Regions from separate parts of the Streptomyces sp. NPDC012794 genome, predicted to be linked through region 1. Evidence: riboswitches for the same ligand, from Rfam matches in the RefSeq annotation. Region 1 holds a riboswitch; each other region holds the start of a gene.
The links. Region 1 has a riboswitch for cyclic di-AMP ahead of ACFY7H_RS18445 (transglycosylase family protein). Riboswitches for the same ligand answer to the same signal wherever they lie in the genome.
Positions count from the first base shown of each region.

Region 2: linked by a shared signal. The riboswitch ahead of ACFY7H_RS15700 (M23 family metallopeptidase) and the one ahead of ACFY7H_RS18445 (transglycosylase family protein) in region 1 are both predicted to bind cyclic di-AMP.
Region 3: linked by a shared signal. The riboswitch ahead of ACFY7H_RS00600 (peptidoglycan DD-metalloendopeptidase family protein) and the one ahead of ACFY7H_RS18445 (transglycosylase family protein) in region 1 are both predicted to bind cyclic di-AMP.

Region 1 covers NZ_JBIBCI010000009.1:58,013-65,480, reverse strand. Annotated here, with positions in the region: gene ACFY7H_RS18460 (globin domain-containing protein) at 1-1,101, opposite strand, end outside; gene ACFY7H_RS18455 (cytochrome P450) at 1,224-2,516, shown strand; gene ACFY7H_RS18450 (transglycosylase family protein) at 2,632-3,678, shown strand; cyclic di-AMP (ydaO/yuaA leader) riboswitch at 3,953-4,124, shown strand; gene ACFY7H_RS18445 (transglycosylase family protein) at 4,127-4,861, shown strand; gene eno (phosphopyruvate hydratase) at 5,177-6,463, shown strand; gene ACFY7H_RS18435 (septum formation initiator family protein) at 6,589-7,077, shown strand; gene ACFY7H_RS18430 (DUF501 domain-containing protein) at 7,121-7,468, shown strand, end outside.
Region 2 covers NZ_JBIBCI010000007.1:116,293-123,760, reverse strand. Annotated here, with positions in the region: gene ACFY7H_RS15710 (HPr family phosphocarrier protein) at 1-207, shown strand, start outside; gene ACFY7H_RS15705 (GntR family transcriptional regulator) at 485-1,150, opposite strand; gene ACFY7H_RS15700 (M23 family metallopeptidase) at 1,320-2,129, opposite strand; cyclic di-AMP (ydaO/yuaA leader) riboswitch at 2,142-2,301, opposite strand; gene ACFY7H_RS15695 (M16 family metallopeptidase) at 2,520-3,887, opposite strand; gene ACFY7H_RS15690 (M16 family metallopeptidase) at 3,908-5,260, opposite strand; gene ACFY7H_RS15685 (DNA topoisomerase (ATP-hydrolyzing) subunit A) at 5,486-7,468, shown strand, end outside.
Region 3 covers NZ_JBIBCI010000001.1:122,627-130,094, forward strand. Annotated here, with positions in the region: gene shc (squalene--hopene cyclase) at 1-492, shown strand, start outside; gene ACFY7H_RS00580 (1-hydroxy-2-methyl-2-butenyl 4-diphosphate reductase) at 492-1,127, shown strand; gene hpnH (adenosyl-hopene transferase HpnH) at 1,134-2,165, shown strand; gene ACFY7H_RS00590 (aspartate aminotransferase family protein) at 2,162-3,565, shown strand; gene ACFY7H_RS00595 (tyrosine-protein phosphatase) at 3,682-4,500, opposite strand; cyclic di-AMP (ydaO/yuaA leader) riboswitch at 4,779-4,981, shown strand; gene ACFY7H_RS00600 (peptidoglycan DD-metalloendopeptidase family protein) at 4,986-5,990, shown strand; gene ACFY7H_RS00605 (SGNH/GDSL hydrolase family protein) at 6,154-6,939, shown strand; gene ACFY7H_RS00610 (MBL fold metallo-hydrolase) at 7,077-7,468, shown strand, end outside.

The DNA of each region.
Region 1 (7,468 bases):
GCCGAGGGGGAGCGCGTCGTGGAAGAGCCGGTCGGGGCGGGCCCCGAGCTCCTCCAGGAGGTGGACGGTCTCCTCGATGAACCGCGCCGGCCCGCTGAGGTAGACGTCCTGCTCCCGCCACAGGCCGCGGTGGCCGAGCGCGGTCGCCAGCCGGGCGGTGGCCTGGTTGCGGTGCTGTCCGGGGGCGGGGGTGATGTAGGTGGCGCCGAGCCAGGGGCAGGCGGCGGCGTGCCCGTCGATCAGGGGCCGGTCGTAGAGGTGCGCGGAGTCCCGGGCGACCACGAAGAGCCGTACGTCGTGGTCGGGAGGGTGCTGGACGAGTTCCTCCAGCAGGGCCCGTACGGGCGCCCAGCCGGTGCCGGCGGCGATGAGGGTGAGGGGGCGGTCCTCGCGGCGCAGGGTGAGCCGGCCGCCGGGGGCGCCGAGCCTCAGCACCTCGCCGGGCAGGACGTCGCGGACCAGGGCGGTGCTGAGCCGGCCGCCGTCGATCCGGCTGACGTGCAGGTCGACGGTGCCGTCGGGGCGGGGGGCGTTGCCGAGGGAGTACGTGCGCCAGGTCACCGGGACGCGGTCGCTGCTCACGCTCACGTACTGGCCCGGCCGGTAGGGCAGCGGGACGCGCGGGGCGAGGGTCAGTACGCCGATGTCCTCTCCGTACCGGAGGTGGCGCACGACCTCGGCGTCCCACCAGGGGGGTTCGTCGCTCTCGGCGGCGCCGGCGGTCATCGCGTCGGCGATGCGCCGGTAGGCCTCGGACCAGGCCTTCTCGACGGCCGGGGACCAGGCGGCGCCGGAGGTCTCGGCGAGGGCGGCGAGCAGGCTGGTGCCGACGGCGGCGTAGTGCCCGGGGCCGACGAGGAACTTGCGGTGGTCGCGTCCGAGGTCGCGTAGATAGGGGAGCAGGGTCTCGCTCTCCAGGTGGTCGACGACATGGGTCAGGGCGGCGAAGAGCCGGTCGCGCTGGCGCTCCATGTCCTCGGAGGAGGCCGGGAAGAGTTCGCGGAGCCCGGGGTTGTGCCAGAAGAGGTGGGAGTAGAAGTACTTGACCGCGTGTTCGGCCCGTCTCTCCACCACCGCGAAACTGCTCTTCAAGATCCTCACGTCCACAGGACCGACAGTAGGAGCGCCGCGGAACCCGGCGTCAAGTGATCTCCGATCTGCGGACAGCCGCGACGAAGCGGTCATATGGGATGGCCGGTGGTGGGCCGGGATACGGTCGACGGGTGCACGATCAGACCCCCGCCGCCCCGTCCGACCCGTCCCGCCCCCAGGGGCCGACGCTCTTCGACTGGGAGTTCGCGACCGACCCCTACCCCGCCTACGCCTGGCTGCGCGAGCACTCCCCGGTGCACCGCACCAAGCTCCCCAGCGGGGTGGAGGCCTGGCTGGTGACCCGGTACGCGGACGCCCGCCAGGCCCTCGCCGACCAGCGGCTGAGCAAGAACCCGGCGCACCACGCGGAGCCGGCGCACGCCAAGGGCAAGACCGGGATCCCGGGGGAGCGCAAGGCGGAGCTGATGACGCACCTTTTGAACATCGACCCGCCGGACCACACCCGGCTGCGGCGGCTGGTGTCGAAGGCGTTCACCCCGCGCCGCGTGGCCGAGTTCGCCCCGCGCGTGCAGGAGCTGACCGACGACCTCATCGACCGGATCGTGGCGAGGGCGCGGGCCGAGGGGAAGGGGGAGGCGGACCTCATCCACGAGTTCGCCTTCCCCCTCCCCATCTACGCCATCTGCGAGATGCTCGGCGTACCGCGGGAGGACCAGGACGACTTCCGGGACTGGGCCGGGATGATGATCCGGCACGGGGGCGGACCGCGCGGCGGCGTGGCCCGCTCCGTGAAGCGGATGCGCACCTATCTCGGGGAACTCATCCACCGCAAGCGGGATGATCTGGGCAATGACCTCATCTCCGATCTGATCCGGGCAAGTGACCACGGAGACCATCTGACGGAGGCCGAGGCCACGGCGATGGCCTTCATCCTGCTCTTCGCGGGCTTCGAGACGACCGTGAACCTCATCGGCAACGGCATCCACTCCCTCTTCATGAACCCGGACCAGCGCGAGCGCCTCCAGGCCTCCCTCGCGGCCGGGGAGAGCGCGCTGCTGGAGACCGGCGTCGAGGAACTGCTGCGCTACGACGGCCCCGTGGAGCTCGCCACCTGGCGGTTCGCCACCCGGCCGCTGACCCTCGGAGGCCAGGAGATCGCGGCCGGGGACCCGGTGCTCGTGGTCCTCGCGGCGGCCGACCGCGATCCGGAGCGGTTCGACGGGCCGGACACCCTCGACCTCGCCCGGAGTGACAATCAGCACCTCGGATACGGCCACGGGATCCATTACTGCCTCGGCGCTCCGCTCGCCCGTCTCGAAGGCCAGACGGCACTCGGGACTTTGCTGAAGCGTCTGCCGGATCTGGAACTTGCCGTTCCCCCCACGGACCTGCGCTGGCGCGGCGGGCTCATCATGCGTGGCCTGCGCACCCTCCCGGTCCGGTTTACAGTCCCGAACGCCTGAGGGCGCGCGCGAAGCGGAACTGACCGGAAGTCAGTCCACTCCCGAACTTGTGACATCCGTTCGAAGGCGGCTAGGTTCTGCCGTTACCCCGCCGTTATACGAAAGGTGCAGTCTCATGCTTCCCGGGAACGGCCGCCACAGACGCCCCCGCCAGGTACCCGCGATCGTCGTCACCGCAGGAGTCACCGGCTCCGCGCTGGCCATGCCGCTGCTCGCCGCCACCGGCGCGAGCGCGGCCGACACCGCCACGTGGGACAAGGTCGCCGACTGCGAGAGCGGCGGCACCTGGAGCGCGAACTCCGGCAGCGGCGCCTACGGCGGGCTGCAGTTCACGCTGGAGCAGTGGAAGAACGCGGGCGGGCTCGCCTACGCGGAGCGCCCGGACCTCGCCAGCCGCTCCCAGCAGATCGCGGTCGCCGAGCGGGTGCTGGCCTCCCAGGGCCCCCAGGCGTGGCCGCTGTGCTCCGCCTCGGCCGGGCTGACCCAGCAGGGGCCGACGCCCGAGGTGGACCCGGGCGACAACAAGAACCCGGGGCCCGTCGCGCCCACCCCGACCCGGCCGGACGAATCGGTGCCGGTCACCGGCAAGGGCAAGCCCTCCACGGACTTCGGGGCCCCGACCCCGGCGCCGAACAGCCCGTCCACCGGCCCGAGCGTGCTGCCGGACTACCCGCTCGGCCCCTCCAGCGGACTGCCCGTCATGCCCGAGCCGGACTTCACCGTCCAGCCCACCACGCCCCCGGTCTCCCCGACCGCCCCGGGCACCCCCGTCGCCCCGGTCTCCCCGACCGCGCCGGGCACCCCGACCTCCCCGGCCGGCCCGACGGCCCCGGCCGTCCCGGGCCTCACGCCGACGGCCCCGGCCGTCCCGGGCGCGCCGTCCGGCACGCCGTCGGCCACCCCGTCCGCCGAGGCGGGCGACGGCGGGGGCAAGCACCGCGGTCCGGCCGCCGTCGAGCTCCCGGCGGCGCCTGGCGCGGCGTCAGCCGCCCCCGGCGATCCCACGTACACCGTGAAGCCGGGCGACAGCCTCGCGGCCATCGCGGACGCCAAGGGGCTCAAGGGGGGCTGGAACGAGCTCTACAAGGCCAACGAGCAGGTCATCGGCGGGGACGCGGACCTCATCAAGCCGGGCCAGAACCTGGATCTAACCAAGGAATAGGGGCAGTTCGGGCATCCAATAAGACTTGAATGTCCGTTATCGGTAAATGAGACATGCATCTCTTCCGGTCAACTGGCGTGTCTCGTTCCGGAACTTCCGCAAACCCCGCTCCGACCTGCGCAAACGCGCCTTTGAGGAACGCAAGTAGGCCGGTTTCTCCCCAAAATCACACGTTGAACATCGGGGAGAGACCTGTCTACCTTCTGAATCGCTCGCCACCGCGGGCTCCTTCGACCGCATCGCCGAATCCTGCCGGCGGACGGAGGGAACAGTCGTCGCGCAAGCGCCGAAGGCAGGAGCGGGGGAACCAAGGTAGGCGCCGGGAGAGGCCGTTGTGATGCGGCCGCGTACCGGCTAGGGGTGAAGACACGCGCCGCGCCGCGTGACCGGGCAACTCATCCGCCCGAACCCGACAGCTCACCTCGAAGGCGTCGGTGAGGAGAAATCCATGCTGCTTTCCGGCAAGGGCAAGCACCGCCGCGGCTCCAAGGCCGTCCGCATCGTCACGCTCGCCGGTGTCGCCGGTGTCGCCGTCGCGGCCCCGCTGATGGCCGCGGGCACCGCCAGCGCCGCCACCGCGTCCGAGTGGGACAAGGTCGCCGCCTGCGAGTCCGGCGGCAACTGGTCCATCAACACCGGCAACGGCTACTACGGCGGTCTGCAGTTCTCGGCCTCCACCTGGGCGGCGTACGGCGGCAAGGCCTACGCCTCGCAGGCCAACCAGGCCAGCAAGGCCCAGCAGATAGCCATCGCCGAGAAGGTCCTCAAGGGCCAGGGCAAGGGCGCCTGGCCGCACTGCGGCGTCGGCCTGTCCAACTCCGCGTACAGCGGCGGCGGCACGGCCACCCCGGCCAAGCCGAAGCCCGCCACCAAGCCCGCCCCGGCCAAGCCGGCCCCGGCCAAGCCCGCCCCGGCGAAGCCGTCCAAGCCGAAGGCCGACACCGAGACCAAGGGCTCCGGCTCCGGCTCGGGCAACTGGACCCCGGCCAAGCCGTCGACCCCGAAGACCGAGGCCCCGAAGACGGGCAACGGCTCCTACGTGGTCAAGGAGGGCGACACTCTCGGCACCATCGCCGACGCCCACAAGGTCAAGGGCGGCTGGGAGAAGCTCTTCGAGCTCAACAAGGACACCGTGTCCGACGCCGACCTGATCTTCCCGGGCCAGAAGCTGAAGCTCGCCTGAACGTCCGCGTAACACTCGCGGCACCCCGCAGCATCCCCACCGCCCGGCGCGTATCCACCCACGCGCCGGGCGGCGGCATGTCGTGCGCCGGTACCCGCATACCGGAACCGGACCTCCGGCTTCCGATGCCGCTCCCGCCGCGGAACGCGCGGGAGCACGGGCCCTATGTCCCGGAAGGCGGGCATTCGGCACCTTTTTCGTCCCAGGACCCGGGCGGTCGGGCAGCCCACCGCCCCGAGCCGGTTAGGCTCTAGTCGGCGGGGCCGTCCCACGGCCCCACGCCACCGCACACCCAGCGTCACATCCCAGAAGGAGATGCTCGTGCCGTCCATCGACGTCGTCGTAGCCCGGGAAATCCTGGACTCCCGAGGCAACCCCACGGTCGAGGTCGAGGTGGGCCTCGACGACGGCAGCACCGGCCGTGCTGCCGTTCCGTCCGGCGCCTCCACCGGTGCCTTCGAGGCCATCGAGCTCCGTGACGGTGACCCCAACCGTTACATGGGCAAGGGCGTGGAGAAGGCCGTCCTCGCCGTCATCGAGCAGATCGGCCCGGAGCTCGTCGGCTACGACGCCACCGAGCAGCGCCTGATCGACCAGGCCATGTTCGACCTCGACGCCACCGACAACAAGGGCTCGCTCGGCGCCAACGCCATCCTCGGCGTCTCCCTGGCCGTCGCGCACGCCGCGTCCGAGGCCTCGGACCTGCCGCTGTTCCGCTACCTCGGCGGCCCGAACGCGCACCTGCTGCCCGTTCCGATGATGAACATCCTCAACGGTGGGTCGCACGCCGACTCCAACGTCGACATCCAGGAGTTCATGATCGCCCCGATCGGCGCGGAGTCCTTCTCCGAGGCGCTGCGCTGGGGTGCCGAGGTCTACCACACCCTCAAGAAGGTTTTGCACACCAAGGGCCTGTCCACCGGCCTGGGCGACGAGGGCGGCTTCGCCCCGAACCTGGAGTCCAACCGCGCCGCGCTCGACCTCATCATCGAGGCCGTCAAGCAGGCCGGCTACACGCCGGGCAAGGACATCGCGCTCGCGCTCGACGTCGCCGCGTCCGAGTTCTACAAGGACGGCAAGTACGAGTTCGAGGGCCAGTCCCGCTCGGCCGCCGAGATGACGGACTACTACGCCGAGCTCGTCGACGCGTACCCGCTGGTCTCCATCGAGGACCCGCTGTTCGAGGACGACTGGGCCGGCTGGAAGACCATCACCGACCGCCTGGGCTCCAAGGTCCAGATCGTCGGCGACGACCTCTTCGTCACCAACCCCGAGCGCCTCGCCCGCGGCATCGAGGAGGGCTCCGCCAACGCCCTGCTCGTGAAGGTGAACCAGATCGGTTCCCTGACCGAGACCCTCGACGCCGTCGAGATGGCCCAGCGCAACGGCTTCAAGTGCATGATGTCGCACCGTTCCGGCGAGACCGAGGACGTAACCATCGCCGACCTCGCCGTCGCCGTGAACTGCGGTCAGATCAAGACCGGCGCCCCGGCCCGCTCGGACCGCGTCGCCAAGTACAACCAGCTGCTGCGCATCGAGGAGATCCTCGACGACGCCGCCGTGTACGCCGGCCGCAGCGCCTTCCCGCGCTTCAAGGGCTGACACGCCTTCAGGGCGGAACCCCTCGGGGACACCCCTGGGGCTCAAGCCTCCGTACGTCCCCGCACTCGGTCCCGTACCGTGTGCGGGGACGTATTGCGTAGTGCGCGCACAGGGGAGGCGGGGCCATGACCGGGAACCGGGACCGGTTCTCCACCTTCTCGACGGCGACCCGGCTCAGGCAGCTCGGCGAACGGACCGCGGCCCACGTCTACCGCTCGCAGTCCCGCCGGCACATCCGCCGCAGCCGGCTCACCGGCCGGGCGGCGCTGCTGGTGCTCGTCCTCTGTACGCTGGTCGTCGCCCTCGCGTATCCGATGCGCCAGTACGTCTCCCAGCGCTCGGAGATCAAGGACCAGCAGCGGGCCGCCGACACCGCGCGCAAGCGCCTCGAACAGCTCCGCGACGAGAAGGCCCGCTGGCAGGACCCCGCCTACGCGGAGCAGCAGGCGCGCAAGCACCTGCACTTCCTGCGCCCGGGGGAGATCGGCTACATCATGAGCGACCCCGGGGCCGCGGCCCCGGAGCACCGCCGCGGCGGTCAGGACGGTTCCGACCGGCCCTGGTACTCCAACGTCTGGGACGGCGTCGACAAGGCCGACCGCCCCGGCGAATGACCCACCCATCACGTACGACCGAACGAAGAGACTTCCTCCAGGCATGCAGACGCCCCCGCCCCAGACCGACCGGACCGAGCCGACCGACGCGGACATCGAGGCGTTCGAGCAGCAGCTCGGCCGCCCGCCGCGCGGGCTCCGCGCCATCGCGCACCGCTGCCCCTGCGGCCAGCCGGACGTCGTCGAGACCGCACCCCGGCTGCCCGACGGCACCCCCTTCCCCACGCTGTACTACCTGACGTGCCCGCGCGCGGCCTCCGCGATCGGCACGCTGGAGGCCAACGGCGTGATGAAGGAGATGCAGGCCCGGCTCGCCGAGGACCCGGAGCTCGCCGCCGCCTACCAGAAGGCGCACGAGGACTACATCCAGCGCCGTGACGCCATCGAGGTG
Region 2 (7,468 bases), on a different contig from region 1:
ACGACCGCCTCCGGCGTCCCGGTGACCATCGCGAAGGCGGGCGGCGACCCCGTCAACGCCGCGTCGATGCTGGCGGTCCTGGGCCTGGGCGCCCAGGGCGGCGAGGAGATCGTCCTGGCTTCGGACGCCGAGGGCGCTGACGTCGCGCTCGACCGCCTCGCGAAGCTGGTCGCCGAGGGTCTCGAGGAGCTCCCCGAGACCGTCTGACCCCTTCGGGTCCGGTACGCCGGAAGCCGCGGTCCCCACCCACCACCCCGGGGACCGCGGCTTCCGCGTTTTCCGGCGCCGCCCGGACGACGGGCGACGGGAGGGCGGAAGAGCGGGACGACGGAAGAGCGGGACCGCGGAAAGCAGGGGCCCTTTCCGCACCTCCGGGAAATTCCGAATTCGCGCAGGGGAAACTGAGCAGGGCGCGGTAATGCCGGACGGGAAATCGAGGGAAGCCCGGCCCACACGGATATCCCTCCGTTGTATACGGGACGTGTTAATGCGGAGCGCTCGCCGTGTTTACGGCAGGTTGCGGATTCCTCACCCTCGGCCGGTGCGCCTCGGCCGCCCGCTGCGCGTGCAGCGCGGTCAGGGCCCTGGCCCGCTCCGCGTCCCCGCGCGCGACCGCGTCCACGATCGCGCCGTGCTCCGCCCAGCACTCCACGGGCTGCGCGGGGGCCTGCACCACGTACATCCAGGCGATCTTGCGCCGGGTCTGCGTCAGCAGGGCGATCAGCCCCGGGCTGGCCGAGGCCTGGGCCAGCGTCTCGTGGAACCAGCTCCCCAGGGCGCGCAGGTCCTCCCCCTGGGCCCGTCCGGCCCTCTCCCGGCCCAGCCTGACCAGCCCCCGCAGCACCTTCAGGTGGCCGTCGGTGCGCCGGCGGGCGGCCCGGGAGGCGGCGAGCGGCTCCAGCAGCATCCGCAGCTCCAGCAGGTCGGCGGCCTCCTGCTCGGTCGGCTCGGCCACACAGGCTCCGGCGTGCCGCCGGGTGGTGACGAAGCCCTCGGACTCCAGGGTCCGCAGCGCCTCACGGACCGGGACGCGCGAGACCCCGTAGCGGCGGGCGAGCACCTCCTCGGTCAGCCGGCCGCCCGGCCCGAAGAATCCGGAGACGATATCGTCGCGAATCGCTGTGCACACCGCGTGCGCCGGAATACGCAAGGCCGGACCTCCGCTGGGTTTCGGTTCGGTTTATCGTGGCCGTGCTGCGACTCTATTGCAACACGCGATATTTTCCGAGGAAAGTCCGGAAATCCGAAACGAAGAAGGCCCCGGCTCTGGGAGCCGGGGCCTTCTTCGTTGAAGCGTAAAACGTGAAACGTGACGCGTGTCAGATGCCGACGCCGCGGTTGCGCAGGTACGTCAGCGGGTTGATGTCCGAGCCGTACGAGGCGCCCGTGCGGGCCTCGAAGTGCAGGTGCGCGCCGCTGGAGTTGCCGGTGTTGCCCGACAGGCCGATGACCGTGCCGGCGCCGACCTGCTCGCCGACGGAGACGTTCAGCGAGGACATGTGCCCGTACTGGGTGTAGGTGCCGTCGTTGTGGCGGATGACGACGTTGTTGCCGTATGCGCCACCCCAGCCGGCCTCGACGACGGTGCCCGCGCCAACGGCGTGCACGGAGGTGCCCTGGCCGACGGCGAAGTCGATGCCCGTGTGGCTGCCGGAGGACCACATGCCGCCGCCCGCGCCGTACTGGGTGGTGACGGAGGCGCTGACCGGGGCCACGAAGGCGTTGGAGCGCTTGCGCTCCTCCTCCTTGGCCTTGGCCTCGGCGGCCTCACGCTCGGCCTTGGCCTTGGCCTCGGCGGCCTCGGCGGCACGCTTGGCCTCGGCGGCCCGCTGCTTCGCCTCGGCCTCGGCCTGCGCCTGGGCGGCGACGGCCTCGGCGGCGCGCTGCTGGGACTCGGCCTGGACCTTGATGTCGTCCTGGAGACCGTCGGCGACGACGATCGAGTTCTGACCGGTGTCCTCCATGGACGGAGCGCCGCTGTTGTCCGCCGCGAAGGCCGGAGCGGCCAGGGTGCCGACCACGCCCGTGGTGGCGAGGGCGGCGATGCCGGCGTAGCCGGCGGTCTTGCGGCTCAGACGGCTGGAACCACGGTGCTTACCAGAACCGGCGGCACGACTGCCAAACGCCATGAAGGGGGTGATCCTTTCCTTCCCTCTCGCCTACCGGGTTAGCTGACGGGTTCGGAGCAGGAAGGTCTCCTACGGGCCTCCTCTTGCGAGGGGGTCCGATTCACCCCAGGGACGCATGTGGGTCCCCGGCTCCCCAGGCTCGCGCCTGACGGGGACTCGGCGATCGCTGTCCGGTGCCGCGGGTGCGGCGGGTACGAACTGACGAACAGCACGGCCGACGCTAGGCGGATCGTCAGTCAATCGCCAAACAGACGAGCGCTTTTGTTGCGTACGCCACACCGCATACACGCAGCCACTCCACCAAACGGACAAAGGGGGCTTCGGCGGATGTTCCGCCGAAGCCCCCTGGAAACGGGGCCGGTTGCCGGCCCGTCTCAGACGGTGCGCCGCTCAGTTGGAGACGACGGTGACCTCGCCGATCCCGAGGGCCAGGACGGGCTCCTCGATCTGCGCGGCGTCGCCCACCAGGATGGTGACCAGACGGTCCACCGGGAAGGCGCTCACCACGGCCGAAGTGGCTTCCGCCGTACCGGTTTCGGCCAGCCGCGCGTACAGCCGCGCCTGGTAGTCGTCCGGCAGCTCCTGCTCCACCTGGTCGGCGAGCGTGCCGGCGACCGAGGCGGCCGTCTCGAACTTCAGCGGGGCCACGCCCACCAGGTTCTGCACCGCCACGTCCCGCTCGGCGTCGGTCAGTCCGCCCTCCGCGAGGGTGCGCAGCACCTTCCAGAGGTCCTCCAGCGCGGGACCCGTGTTGGGGGTGTCCACCGAACCGCTGATGGCGAGCATCGAGGCGCCCTTGCCGTCGGCGGTCGAACGCAGGACCTGCCCGAAGGCCCGCACGCCGTACGTGTAGCCCTTCTCCTCGCGCAGCACCTTGTCCAGGCGGGAGGTGAGGGTGCCGCCGAGGCAGTAGGTGCCGAGCACCTGCGGGGCCCAGACGATGTCGTGCCGGTCCGGGCCGATCCGGCCGATCAGCAACTGCGTCTGGACGGCTCCCGGCCGGTCCACGATGACCACGCGGCCCCGGTCGTCGGCCGTCACCGGCGGGACGGGGCGGGGCGCGGCCGTGTCGCCCGTCCACGTACCCAGGGTGTCCGCCAGCAGGGCGTCCAGATCGATGCCGGTCAGGTCGCCGACCACCACGGCGGTGGTGGTGGAGGGGCGTACGTGCGCCTCGTAGAAGGCGCGTACGGCCCCGGCGTCGATCCGCGCGACCGTCTCCTCGGTGCCCTGGCGCGGGCGGGACATGCGCAGCGTCGCGGGGAACAGCTCCTTGGAGAGCTCCTTGGCGGCGCGGCGCTGCGGGTTGGCCAGCTCGTGCGGGATCTCGTCGAGCCGGTTGCGCACCAGTCGGTCGACCTCGCTGTCTGCGAAGGCGGGCGCGCTCAGGGCCTCGGCGAGCAGCGCGAGCGCCTTGGGCAGCCGGGAGGCCGGGACCTCCAGGGAGACCCGCAGGCCGGGGTGGTCGGCGTGGGCGTCGAGCGTGGCGCCGCAGCGCTCCAGCTCGGCGGCGAACTCCTCGGCGGAGTGCTTGTCGGTGCCCTCCGAGAGGGCGCGGGCCATGATGGTGGCCACCCCGTCGAGGCCCTCGGGCTCGGCGTCCAGCGGGGCCGCGAGGTTGACCTCGACCGCCACCACCTGCTGGCCGGGGCGGTGGCAGCGCAGCAGGGTCAGGCCGTTGGGGAGCGTGGAACGCTCGGGGGCCGGGAAGGCCCACGGCTTCGCCTCGCCGGCCTGCGGCCGCGGGTGGAAGGTCATCGTGACGGCTGCGGTGTCGCTCACTGCTCCGCCCCCTCGTTCTCGTCGTGCTGCTCGGTCTCGTGGGCCTCGGCGCCGGCCAGCGGCTCGTAGACCAGTACCGCGCGGTTGTCGGGGCGCAGCCGGGCCGCGGCCACGGCCTGCACCTCCTCGGCGGTGACGTCCAGCACCCGCTGGACGGCGGTCAGGGCCAGCTGCGGGTCGCCGAACAGCACCGCGAAGCGGCACAGTTCGTCGGCCCGTCCGGCCACCGTGCTCAGCCGGTCCAGCCACTCGCGCTCCAGCTGCGCCTGCGCCCGCTCCATCTCCTCGGCCGTCGGGCCCTCGGCGGCGAACCGCGCGAGCTCCTCGTCGACGGCCGCCTCGATGGCGGGCACCTCGACGCCGCTGGAGGTCTTGACGTCCAGCCAGCCCAGCGAGGGCGCGCCGGCCAGGCGCAGCATGCCGAAGCCGGCCGCGACGGCCGTCTGGTCGCGGCGTACCAGGCGGTTGTGCAGGCGGGAGGACTCGCCACCGCCCAGCACGGTCAGTGCCACGTCGGCGGCGTCGCACTCGCGGGTGCCGTCGTGCGGCAGGCGGTAGGCGGCCATCAGCGCGCGCGCCGGGACCTCCTCGACAATCTCCTCGCGCAGCTGCCCGCCCATGATCTCGGGGAGCGTGCCGTCGCGCGGCGGCTGCTTGCCGTCGTGCGCCGGGATGGTGCCGAAGTACTTCTCGATCCAGGCGAGGGTCCGCTCGGGGTCGATGTCGCCCACGACCGAAAGCACGGCGTTGTTGGGCGCGTAGTACGTACGGAAGAAGTGGCGCGCGTCCTCCAGGGAGGCGGCGTCCAGGTCGGCCATCGAGCCGATCGGGGTGTGGTGGTACGGGTGGCCCTCCGGGTAGGCGAGGGCGGTCAGCTTCTCGAAGGCGGTGCCGTACGGAACGTTGTCGTAGCGCTGGCGGCGCTCGTTCTTGACGACGTCGCGCTGGTTCTCCATGGACTCCTCGTCCAGGGCGGCCAGCAGCGAGCCCATGCGGTCCGCCTCCAGCCACAGGGCGAGTTCCAGCTGGTGCGCCGGCATCGTCTCGAAGTAATTGGTGCGCTCGAAGCTGGTGGTGCCGTTCAGGGAGCCGCCGGCGCCCTGGACGAGCTCGAAGTGGCCGTTGCCCGGTACGCTCGCCGAACCCTGGAACATCAGGTGCTCGAAGAGGTGAGCCAGACCGGTCCGCCCCTTGACTTCATGGCGCGAGCCGACGTCGTACCAGAGGCAGACGGCGGCGACCGGAGTGAGGTGGTCCTCGGACAGCACCACGCGCAGGCCGTTGGCCAGCCGGTGCTCGGTCGCTGTCAGGCTGCCGGAGCCGGCCTGAGCTGTGGCCGTGTGACCCATGGGCATGTGGTCCCTTCGATCGCGATGCAGAGATTTCTGTCAGACCTGCCACTGTATGCAAGCGCACCGACGGCCGGAGAAGTTCCCGGGTCACTCCCCCGACTCCGTACGGGGGACCCCCGGGGTCGGAGTCCGCGTTGTCGGTGCGTCGGGCCACAATGGTCCGCGTCAACCCCGCCAGATCCACCCAGTACACCCGAACCTTGGTTAAGGAGCCGCGCAGCGATGGCCCGCCGCAGCACGAAGACCCCGCCGCCGGAGGACTTCGAGGAGAGGATCCTCGACATCGACGTCGTCGATGAGATGCAGGGCTCCTTCCTTGAGTACGCCTACTCCGTGATCTACTCCCGCGCCCTGCCGGACGCGCGGGACGGGATGAAGCCGGTGCACCGGCGCATCGTCTACCAGATGAACGAGATGGGCCTGCGCCCCGACCGGGGGTACGTGAAGTGCGCACGCGTCGTCGGCGAGGTGATGGGCAAGCTGCACCCGCACGGCGACGCGTCGATCTACGACGCCCTCGTGCGCATGGCCCAGCCCTTCTCGATGCGGCTGCCGCTGGTCGACGGCCACGGCAACTTCGGCTCGCTCGGCAACGACGACCCGCCGGCCGCGATGCGTTACACCGAGTGCCGGATGGCCGACGCCACGTCGCTGATGACGGAGTCGATCGACGAGGACACGGTCGACTTCACCGCCAACTACGACGGTCAGGAGCGCGAGCCGGTCGCGCTGCCCGCCGCCTACCCGAACCTGCTGGTCAACGGCGCGTCCGGGATCGCGGTCGGCATGGCCACGAACATGCCCCCGCACAATCTGGGCGAGGTCATCGCGGCCGCCCGCCACCTGATCCGCCACCCGCAGGCGGACCTGGAGGCGCTCATGCGCTTCGTGCCGGGCCCGGACCTGCCCACGGGCGGCCGGATCGTGGGACTGTCCGGGATCAAGGACGCGTACGAGAACGGCCGCGGCACGTTCAAGATCCGCGCGACGGTGGCCGTGGAGAACGTGACGGCGCGCCGCAAGGGCCTGGTCGTCACCGAACTGCCGTTCGCGGTGGGCCCCGAGAAGGTCATCGCGAAGATCAAGGACCTGGTCGGCTCGAAGAAGCTCCAGGGCATCGCCGACGTCAAGGACCTCACCGACCGCTCGCACGGCCTGCGCCTGGTCATCGAGATCAAGAACGGCTTCCACCCGGAGGCGGTGCTGGAGCAGCTCTACAAGCTGACGCCGATGGAGGAGTCCTTCGGCATCAACAACGTGGCGCTGGTGGACGGCCAGCCGCTGACGCTCGGCCTCAAGGAGCTGCTCGAGGTCTACCTCGACCACCGCTTCGAGGTCGTCCGGCGGCGCAGCGAGTTCCGCCGCACCAAGCGCCGCGACCGCCTGCACCTGGTCGAGGGCCTGCTGGTCGCGCTCATCGACATCGACGAGGTCATCCGGCTCATCCGGGACAGCGAGAACTCGGCGCAGGCCAAGGCCCGGCTGATGGAGCGGTTCTCGCTCAGAGAGATCCAGACCCAGTACATCCTGGACACCCCGCTGCGCCGGCTCACCAAGTTCGACCGGATCGAGCTGGAGTCCGAGCGCGACCGGCTGACCGGTGAGATCGACGAGCTGACCGGGATCCTGGAGTCCGACAGCGAGCTGCGCAAGCTGGTCTCCAGCGAACTGGCCGCGGTGGCGAAGAAGTTCGGCACCGAGCGCCGCACGGTCCTGCTGGAGTCGGCGGCCACGGCGGTCGGCACGGTTCCGCTGGAGGTCGCGGACGACCCGTGCCGGGTGCTGCTGTCCTCGACGGGCCTGCTGGCGCGTACCGTGACGGGCGAGCCGCTTCCCGAGCAGGAGGGCGGGCCCCGGGCCAAGCACGACGTGATCGTGTCGCAGGTCGCGGCGACCGCCCGGGCCGAGGTGGGCGTGGTCACCTCGTACGGGCGGCTGCTGCGGCTCTCGGTGATCGACCTGCCGCAGCTGCCGGACACGCACGCCGCGCCGAACCTGGCGGGCGGCGCCCCGGTCGCGGAGTTCCTCTCCGGGCTGGAGGCCGACGAGACGGTGGTCTGCCTGCTCTCGCTCGACGAGTCCTCGCAGGGCCTGGCCCTGGGGACCGAACAGGGCGTGGTCAAGCGGGTCGTGCCCGACTACCCGGCGAACAAGGACGAGCTGGAGGTCATCACCCTCAAGGAGGGCGACCGCGTCGTCGGCGCC
Region 3 (7,468 bases), on a different contig from region 1:
CCGGACGGCTCCTGGTTCGGCCGCTGGGGCACCAACTACGTGTACGGGACCGGCTCGGTGGTCCCGGCCCTCACCGCCGCCGGCATCGCGCCCTCGCACCCCGCCGTCCGGCGGGCCGTGCGCTGGCTGGAATCCGTACAGAACGAGGACGGCGGCTGGGGCGAGGACCAGCGCTCCTACCAGGACCGCTCCTGGGCCGGGAAAGGCGCCTCGACCGCCTCGCAGACCGCCTGGGCGCTGATGGCCCTGCTGTCGGCCGGTGAACGCGAGGGCCGGGCCGTGCGGCGGGGCCTGGCGTACCTGGTGGAGACCCAGCGCCCCGACGGGACCTGGGACGAGCCGCACTTCACCGGGACCGGCTTCCCCTGGGACTTCTCCATCAACTACCACCTCTACCGGCAGGTGTTCCCGCTCACCGCCCTCGGCCGGTACCTCCACGGGGAACCGTTCGCCCCGGACCGGCGGGCCGTCCCGTCCGCCGGGGAGGCCTGATGCCCGCGCGAGCCGACGCGCCGCCGCTACTGGTCGCCTGCGCCCTGCGCATCGAGCAGGCGGCCCTGCGCAGCGCGGGCCGCGCCGGTCCCGGGGCCGGAGCCCTGCTGCGTACCGGCATGGGCCCCCGCGCGGCCGAGCGGGCCGTCGCCCGGGCCCTGGAGCGGCCGGGAATGAGCCGGGCGGCGGTCCTCGCCACCGGCTTCTGCGCCGGGCTGGTACCCGGCATGCACCCCGGGGACCTGGTCGTCGCCGACGAGACCCGGGACCCCCGCGGGGTGGTCACCTGCACCGGCACCGCCCTCCTCGCCGAGGCACTGGCCCGCGCCGCTCCGGGCCGGACCGTGCACACCGGCGCGCTGACCGGATCCGACCACGTCGTCCGCGGCCAGGAGCGCGCGCGGCTGCGCGCCACCGGCGCCGTCGCGGTCGACATGGAGTCCGCGGCCACGCTGTGGGCCGCCGCGGCACCGGGCCGTCCCGTTGCCGCCGTCCGGGTGGTCGTGGACGCTCCGGAGCACGAGCTCGTCCGTATCGGCACGGTCCGGGGTGGAATATCTGCCTTCCGTGTCCTACGTGCCGTACTGCCCGCGTTTTATGAATGGCACCGTTCGTTGCTGCTTCCCAGGAGGTGAATCCAGATGGCCATGCCTTTGCGACAGTCCATCAGGGTCGGGACCTATCTTCTCGAACAGAAGCTCCGCAAGCGCGAGAAGTTCCCACTGATCGTCGAGCTGGAGCCGCTCTACGCCTGCAACCTCGCCTGTGAGGGCTGCGGGAAGATCCAGCACCCGGCCGGGGTGCTCAAGCAGCGCATGCCCGTCGCCCAGGCGGTCGGGGCCGTCCTGGAATCCGGCGCGCCCATGGTCTCCATCGCGGGCGGCGAGCCCCTGATGCACCCGCAGATCCACGAGATCGTGCGCCAGCTGGTGGCACGGCGGAAATACGTGTTCCTCTGCACCAATGCCGTCCTGCTCCGGAAGAAGATCGAGAAGTTCACCCCCTCGCCCTACTTCGCCTTCGCCGTCCACATCGACGGCCTGCGCGAACGCCACGACGAATCCGTAGCCAAGGAAGGCGTCTTCGACGAGGCGGTCGCAGCCATCAAGGAGGCGAAGCGCCGCGGATTCCGCGTGACGACCAACTCCACCTTCTTCAACACCGACACCCCGCAGACGATCATCGAGGTCCTGAACTTCCTCAATGACGACCTCCAGGTCGACGAGATGATGATCTCGCCCGCCTACGCCTACGAAAAGGCACCCGACCAGGAGCACTTCCTGGGCGTCGAACAGACCCGGGAACTCTTCAGGAAGGCCTTCGCCGGCGGCAACCGGCGCCGCTGGCGGCTCAACCACTCCCCGCTCTTCCTCGACTTCCTGGAGGGCAAGGCCGATTTCCCCTGCACCGCCTGGGCCATTCCCAATTACTCCCTCTTCGGCTGGCAGCGCCCCTGCTACCTGATGAGCGACGGCTACGTGCCCACGTACCGGGAGCTGATCGAGGACACCGACTGGAGCAAGTACGGCCGCGGCAAGGACCCCCGTTGCGCGAACTGCATGGCGCACTGCGGCTACGAGCCCACCGCCGTCCTCGCCACCATGGGATCCCTGAAGGAGTCCCTGCGCGCCGCCCGCGAGACGGTGGGCGGCAACAGGGAACCGTCGGCATGACCCCCGGACAGGACGGGCGCCGGGGCTTCGACCTCGCCGCGCTGCTGGCCGAGCGCGGCGGGGAGCGCTACGAGCTGCACGCCCGCCACCTCAACCACCAGCTGCCCCGGATGCTGCACACCATCGGCTTCGACAAGGTCTACGAGCGGGCCGAGGGAGCCCACTTCTGGGACGCCGAGGGCAACGACTACCTCGACATGCTGGCCGGGTTCGGGGTGATGGGCCTCGGCCGTCACCACCCGGTGGTGCGCCAGGCCCTGCACGACGTCCTGGACGCCCAGCTCGCCGACCTGACCCGCTTCGACTGCCAGCCGCTGCCCGGACTGCTGGCCGAGAAGCTGCTCTCGTACAGCCCGCACCTCGACCGGGTCTTCTTCGGCAACAGCGGCACGGAGGCGGTGGAGACCGCCCTGAAGTTCGCCCGGTACGCCACCGGACGGCCCAGGATCCTCTACTGCGACCACGCCTTCCACGGGCTGACCACGGGCTCGCTGTCCGTCAACGGCGAAGGAGGCTTCCGCGAGGGATTCGCCCCGCTGCTCCCCGACACCAAGATCGCGCTCGGGGACCTGGCGGCGCTCGAACGGGAACTCGCGCGCGGGGACGTGGCCGCCTTCGTGGTGGAACCGGTCCAGGGCAAGGGGGTGCACGCGGCCCCGCCCGGGTTCCTGCTCGCCGCGCAGGAGCTGCTGCACCGGCACAAGGCGCTCCTCATCGCCGACGAGGTGCAGACCGGCCTCGGACGGACCGGGGACTTCTACGCGTACCAGCACGAGCCCGGGGTGGAACCGGACCTGGTGTGCGTGGCCAAGGCCCTCTCCGGTGGCTACGTGCCCGTCGGCGCGACCCTGGGCAAGGACTGGATCTTCCAGAAGGTGTACTCGTCCATGGACCGGGTGCTGGTGCACTCGGCCAGCTTCGGCTCCAACGCCCAGGCGATGGCGGCCGGGCTGGCGGTGCTGTCGGTCGTGGAGGACGAGGAGCTGGTGGCCAACGCCCGGGCCATGGGCGACCTGCTGCGCGGACGCCTCGCGGCGCTCGTGGACCGGTACGAGCTGCTGCACGAGGTGCGCGGGCGCGGGCTGATGATCGGCATCGAGTTCGGCAGGCCCTCCTCCCTGGGCCTGCGCAGCCGCTGGGCGGTGCTCCAGGCGGCCCGCAAGGGGCTGTTCGCCCAGATGGTCGTGGTGCCTCTGCTGCGCAGGCACCGGATCCTCACCCAGGTCTCCGGGGACCACCTGGAGGTCATCAAGCTCATCCCGCCGCTCGTCGTGGACGAGGCGGACGTGGAGCGGTTCGTCGGCGCCTTCCAGGAGGTCATGGACGAGGCGCACGGTGGGGGCGGGCTCATGTGGGACTTCGGCAGGACCCTAATGAAGCAGGCGGTCGGCAACCGCTGAGGCGCCGGCCGGAGGGGGTCCGCCCGCGCCCCCTCCGGCCGCCGTCCGTACCCCTTCCGACCGCCGTGCGCACTCCTCCCGGCCGGCCCCTCCGGCCGCCGTCCGGTCCCCGCGGCTCAGTCCAGGAGCCTGTCCCGCAGCCGCTCCAGGGTCTCGGGGGCCAGCGCCAGCCCCTCGGCGAGGTAGCGGTCGACGCCGCCCCACCGTTCGTCGATGGCCGTGAAGGCCTCCAGCAGGTACTCCCCGCGGGCGTCGAAGAGGGGCGCCAGCAGTTCCATCACCTCGGGGGAGCGGGCCTCGGGCGCGTCGCTGCCCCGGCGCACCCGGTAGCGGTTGTGCGGGGCGCTGGACTCCAGGTAGTCCGCCACGATCGCCTCGCGCTCCACGCCCAGGGCGAGCAGCGTCACCGCGACCGACAGCCCCGCCCGGTCCTTGCCGGCGGCGCAGTGCATGAGCGCCGGCACGCTGTCCTGCGCGAGCGCGTGCACGACGCGGCTCTGTTCGGCGGTGCGGGTCTCGATGATCGTGCGGTACGAGGCCCTCATGCGGGCGGCCGCCCTGCCCTCCCCCAGGAGGCCGCGGAGCTGGTCGAGCTCGCCGTCGCGGACCATCCTCCAGAACTCGCGGCCGTCGGCGGGGTCCGTGAGCGGAATGTTCACATTGCGCACGCCCGGCAGTTCGACGTCCGGGCCCTCCAGGGCGTGGTCGGCTTCGTTGCGGAAGTCGAAGACGGTGTGCAGTCCCAGCGATCCGAGGAACTCTGCGTCGGTTTCGGTGGCATGCGCGAGATGTCCGCTTCGAAACAGTCGTCCCGGCCTGACCCTCCGTCCGTCGATGGTCGGCAACCCGCCCACATCACGGAAGTTGCGCACTCCGGTCAGCTCCGCACCGGGCTGGTGTCCGGCCGGAAGGGGCTGGGGTATCTGCTGGGTCACGTGTACTCCTCCGCGTGGTCCTGTGGTGTCCGAATTGATCCGGTTGGGAGCAACTTGCCGTATGTGGAGGCGAGATCGGGCAGGGTCCCGTGAGCCAGATCATACGGTGACCGTGTGTGCCTGATCGCGAAAACCGAATTCCCTTGTGGAGGGGGTTGTTGATGGTGCGGAATGGACGCAGGGTGACCGGAATTCCATTGAACCTTCATATCTGTGATTGCGTCAGGAAATTCGTGGCTTGTTGCCCGGCGCCCCGCTCGATTACCTTCGCGATCGATCCGGGTGGACCGCCTAATCCTGCCGCCGCCCGGGAACCGCACCCGACCATCGCGCGCGGCAGGAGCGGGGGAACCAGGTAGGCCGCTGTTCCGGAGCGATTCCGGCGCAGCTAGGGGTGAAGCCGAACCCGTGCTCCGCACGTACGGCCGGACATCTCCAGTCCGAACCCGACAGCTCACCTCGCAGGCGCCGGAGAGGAATCCGCCATGCCCGCAAAGGGTAAGCACCGCCGTCCCAAGTCCCGTTCGATATCCCGTGGTCTCGCCGTCGCCGGAACCGGCGGAGCGGCCCTCGCGCTCCCGCTGATGGGGGCCGTCGGCGCCCACGCCGCCCCGGGCGCCGCCCCGGCCGAGGCCGCGCCCGCGCAGAGTGCGCAGGCCCCCGAGGCCCTCCCGTCGCAGGCACCCGCCGCCGCACCCGCCGTCTACACGGTCGTGCCGGGCGACTACCTCTCCAAGATCGCCGCCGAGCGCCGGCTGGACGGCGGCTGGGAGCGCCTGTACGCCGACAACCGCGAGGCCGTCGGCGCCGACCCGTCCCTCATCCACCCGGGCCTGAAGCTGACCCTCGGCGGCGGCCAGGGTGCGGCCCCCGCCCCGAAGGCCCCTGCGGCGCCGGCCGAGGGATCCTCGAGCGGCGCTCCGGTCGCCCCCAAGGGCAAGGCCGGCGGGACCTCGTCCCCGAAGGGCACCGCGCAGGGCACGGCCAAGGGCTCCGGCGCGGCGGGCCGCCCCTCCGGCGGCACGGCCGCCCAGGGCTCCGGCGCCGCCGCCAAGAGCGAGAAGGCCCCCGCGCCCGCCACCGCCTCCGGGTTCACCGCCCCCGTCACCGGCGGCGTCTCCACCCAGTACCGGGCGAGCGGAGCCATGTGGTCCTCCGGTTACCACACCGGCGTCGACTTCATCGCGCGCACCGGCACCACCGTGAAGGCCGTCGGCGCGGGCACCGTCGTTTCCGCAGGCTGGGGCGGCGCGTACGGCAACGAGGTCGTCATCAAGCACGCCGACGGCAAGTACTCCCAGTACGCCCACCTCTCCTCGCTGTCCGTCTCGGCGGGCCAGAGCGTCACCGGCGGCCAGACCATCGGCCTCTCCGGCGCGACCGGCAACGTGACCGGCCCGCACCTCCACTTCGAGATCCGAACGGGCCCGTCCTACGGCTCGGACGTCAGCCCGCTCGCCTACCTCCGCTCCAAGGGCGTGAGCATCTGACGGCACCCGCCGTCGGCACGGTGACGCGCGTGGGGCCGGGACCCGAGGGGGGTCCCGGCCCCACGTGTACTTATTCCTTATCCCCTGCGTGGTATAGATCACGGCCCGTCAACCCCTTATTACGTTGGCGTAGGTTGGTTGCCAAGGTGAAGGATGTCTTTCCGTGGCAGCGACGAAGACGACACTGAAGACCATCGGCTCGTACGCGGCGATCGGGGACAGCTTCACCGAGGGCGTGGGGGACCCGGGACCCGGGGATTCTTACCTCGGCTGGGCGGACCGGCTCGCCGTGCTCCTGGCCGATCAGCGCGACGAGCACGACTTCCGCTACGCGAACCTGGCCGTGCGGGGCAAGCTCCTCGACCAGATCGTGGCCGACCAGGTCCCCAGGGCCAAGGAACTCGCACCGGACCTCGTCAGTTTCTGCGCGGGCGGCAACGACATCATCCGCCCCGGCAGCGACCCGGACGACGTCGCGGAACGGTTCGAGGCGGCCGTGGCCGACCTCACGAATTCCGTCGGCCTGGTGATGGTGACGACCGGCTTCGACACCCGGGGCGTGCCGGTGCTCAAGCACCTGCGCGGCAAGGTCGCGACGTACAGCGCGCACGTCCGCGCCATCGCCGACCGGTACGGCTGCCCCGTGCTCGACCTCTGGTCCCTGAAGTCCGTACAGGACCGGCGGGCCTGGGACGGCGACCGGCTCCACCTCTCGCCCGAGGGGCACACCCGCGTCGCGCTGCGCGCCGCGCAGGTCCTCGGCTACGAGGTGCCGACCGACCCGGACCAGCCCTGGCCGCCGGTCCCGCCGCGCGGTTCGGTGGACGTGACCCGGGACAACATCCAGTGGGCGCGCGAGCACCTCGTACCGTGGATCGGCCGCCGGCTGCGCGGGGAGTCCTCCGGCGACCACGTCGAGGCCAAGCGCCCGGACCTGCTGCCGCTGTAGCGCGGGCGTGGGGGAGGAGCGGGTGACGGTCGCGACACCGGTCCGGGCGCGGCGCGGCGGAATCCTCCGGGGCCGGTGGACGTTGGGATGGTCGTAGTCGTACGACCGTCCCTGCCTGCACCTTCCCAGGAGGCGCCTTGACCGGCTCCCTTCCCCCGCGTCCCCGGCTGCGCGCCCTGCGGCCCGAAACCTTCGGCGCGGACCCCTCCGGCGCACGGCTGGAGCGGATCCTGCGCTCGCCGAACTTCGCCGACGGCGTCTTCCAGAATCCGGTCGGGGCGCGGATCAGGCCCTCCGGGTCGATGGTGGAGTTCGCGAAGACCTACTTCGACAAGGCGCAGCGGGTCCGGCGCAGCCCCGGCGCGCCGATCCCCGTGCACCCGACCACCCTCGCCGACCTGGCCAAGCCGCCGGCGAGCGGGCTGCGCCTGACCTGGATGGGCCACTCCAGTGTGCTCGCGGAGATCGACGGCCGCCGCGTGCTCTTCGACCCGGTGTGGGGCGAGCGGTGCTCCCCCTTCCCCTTCGC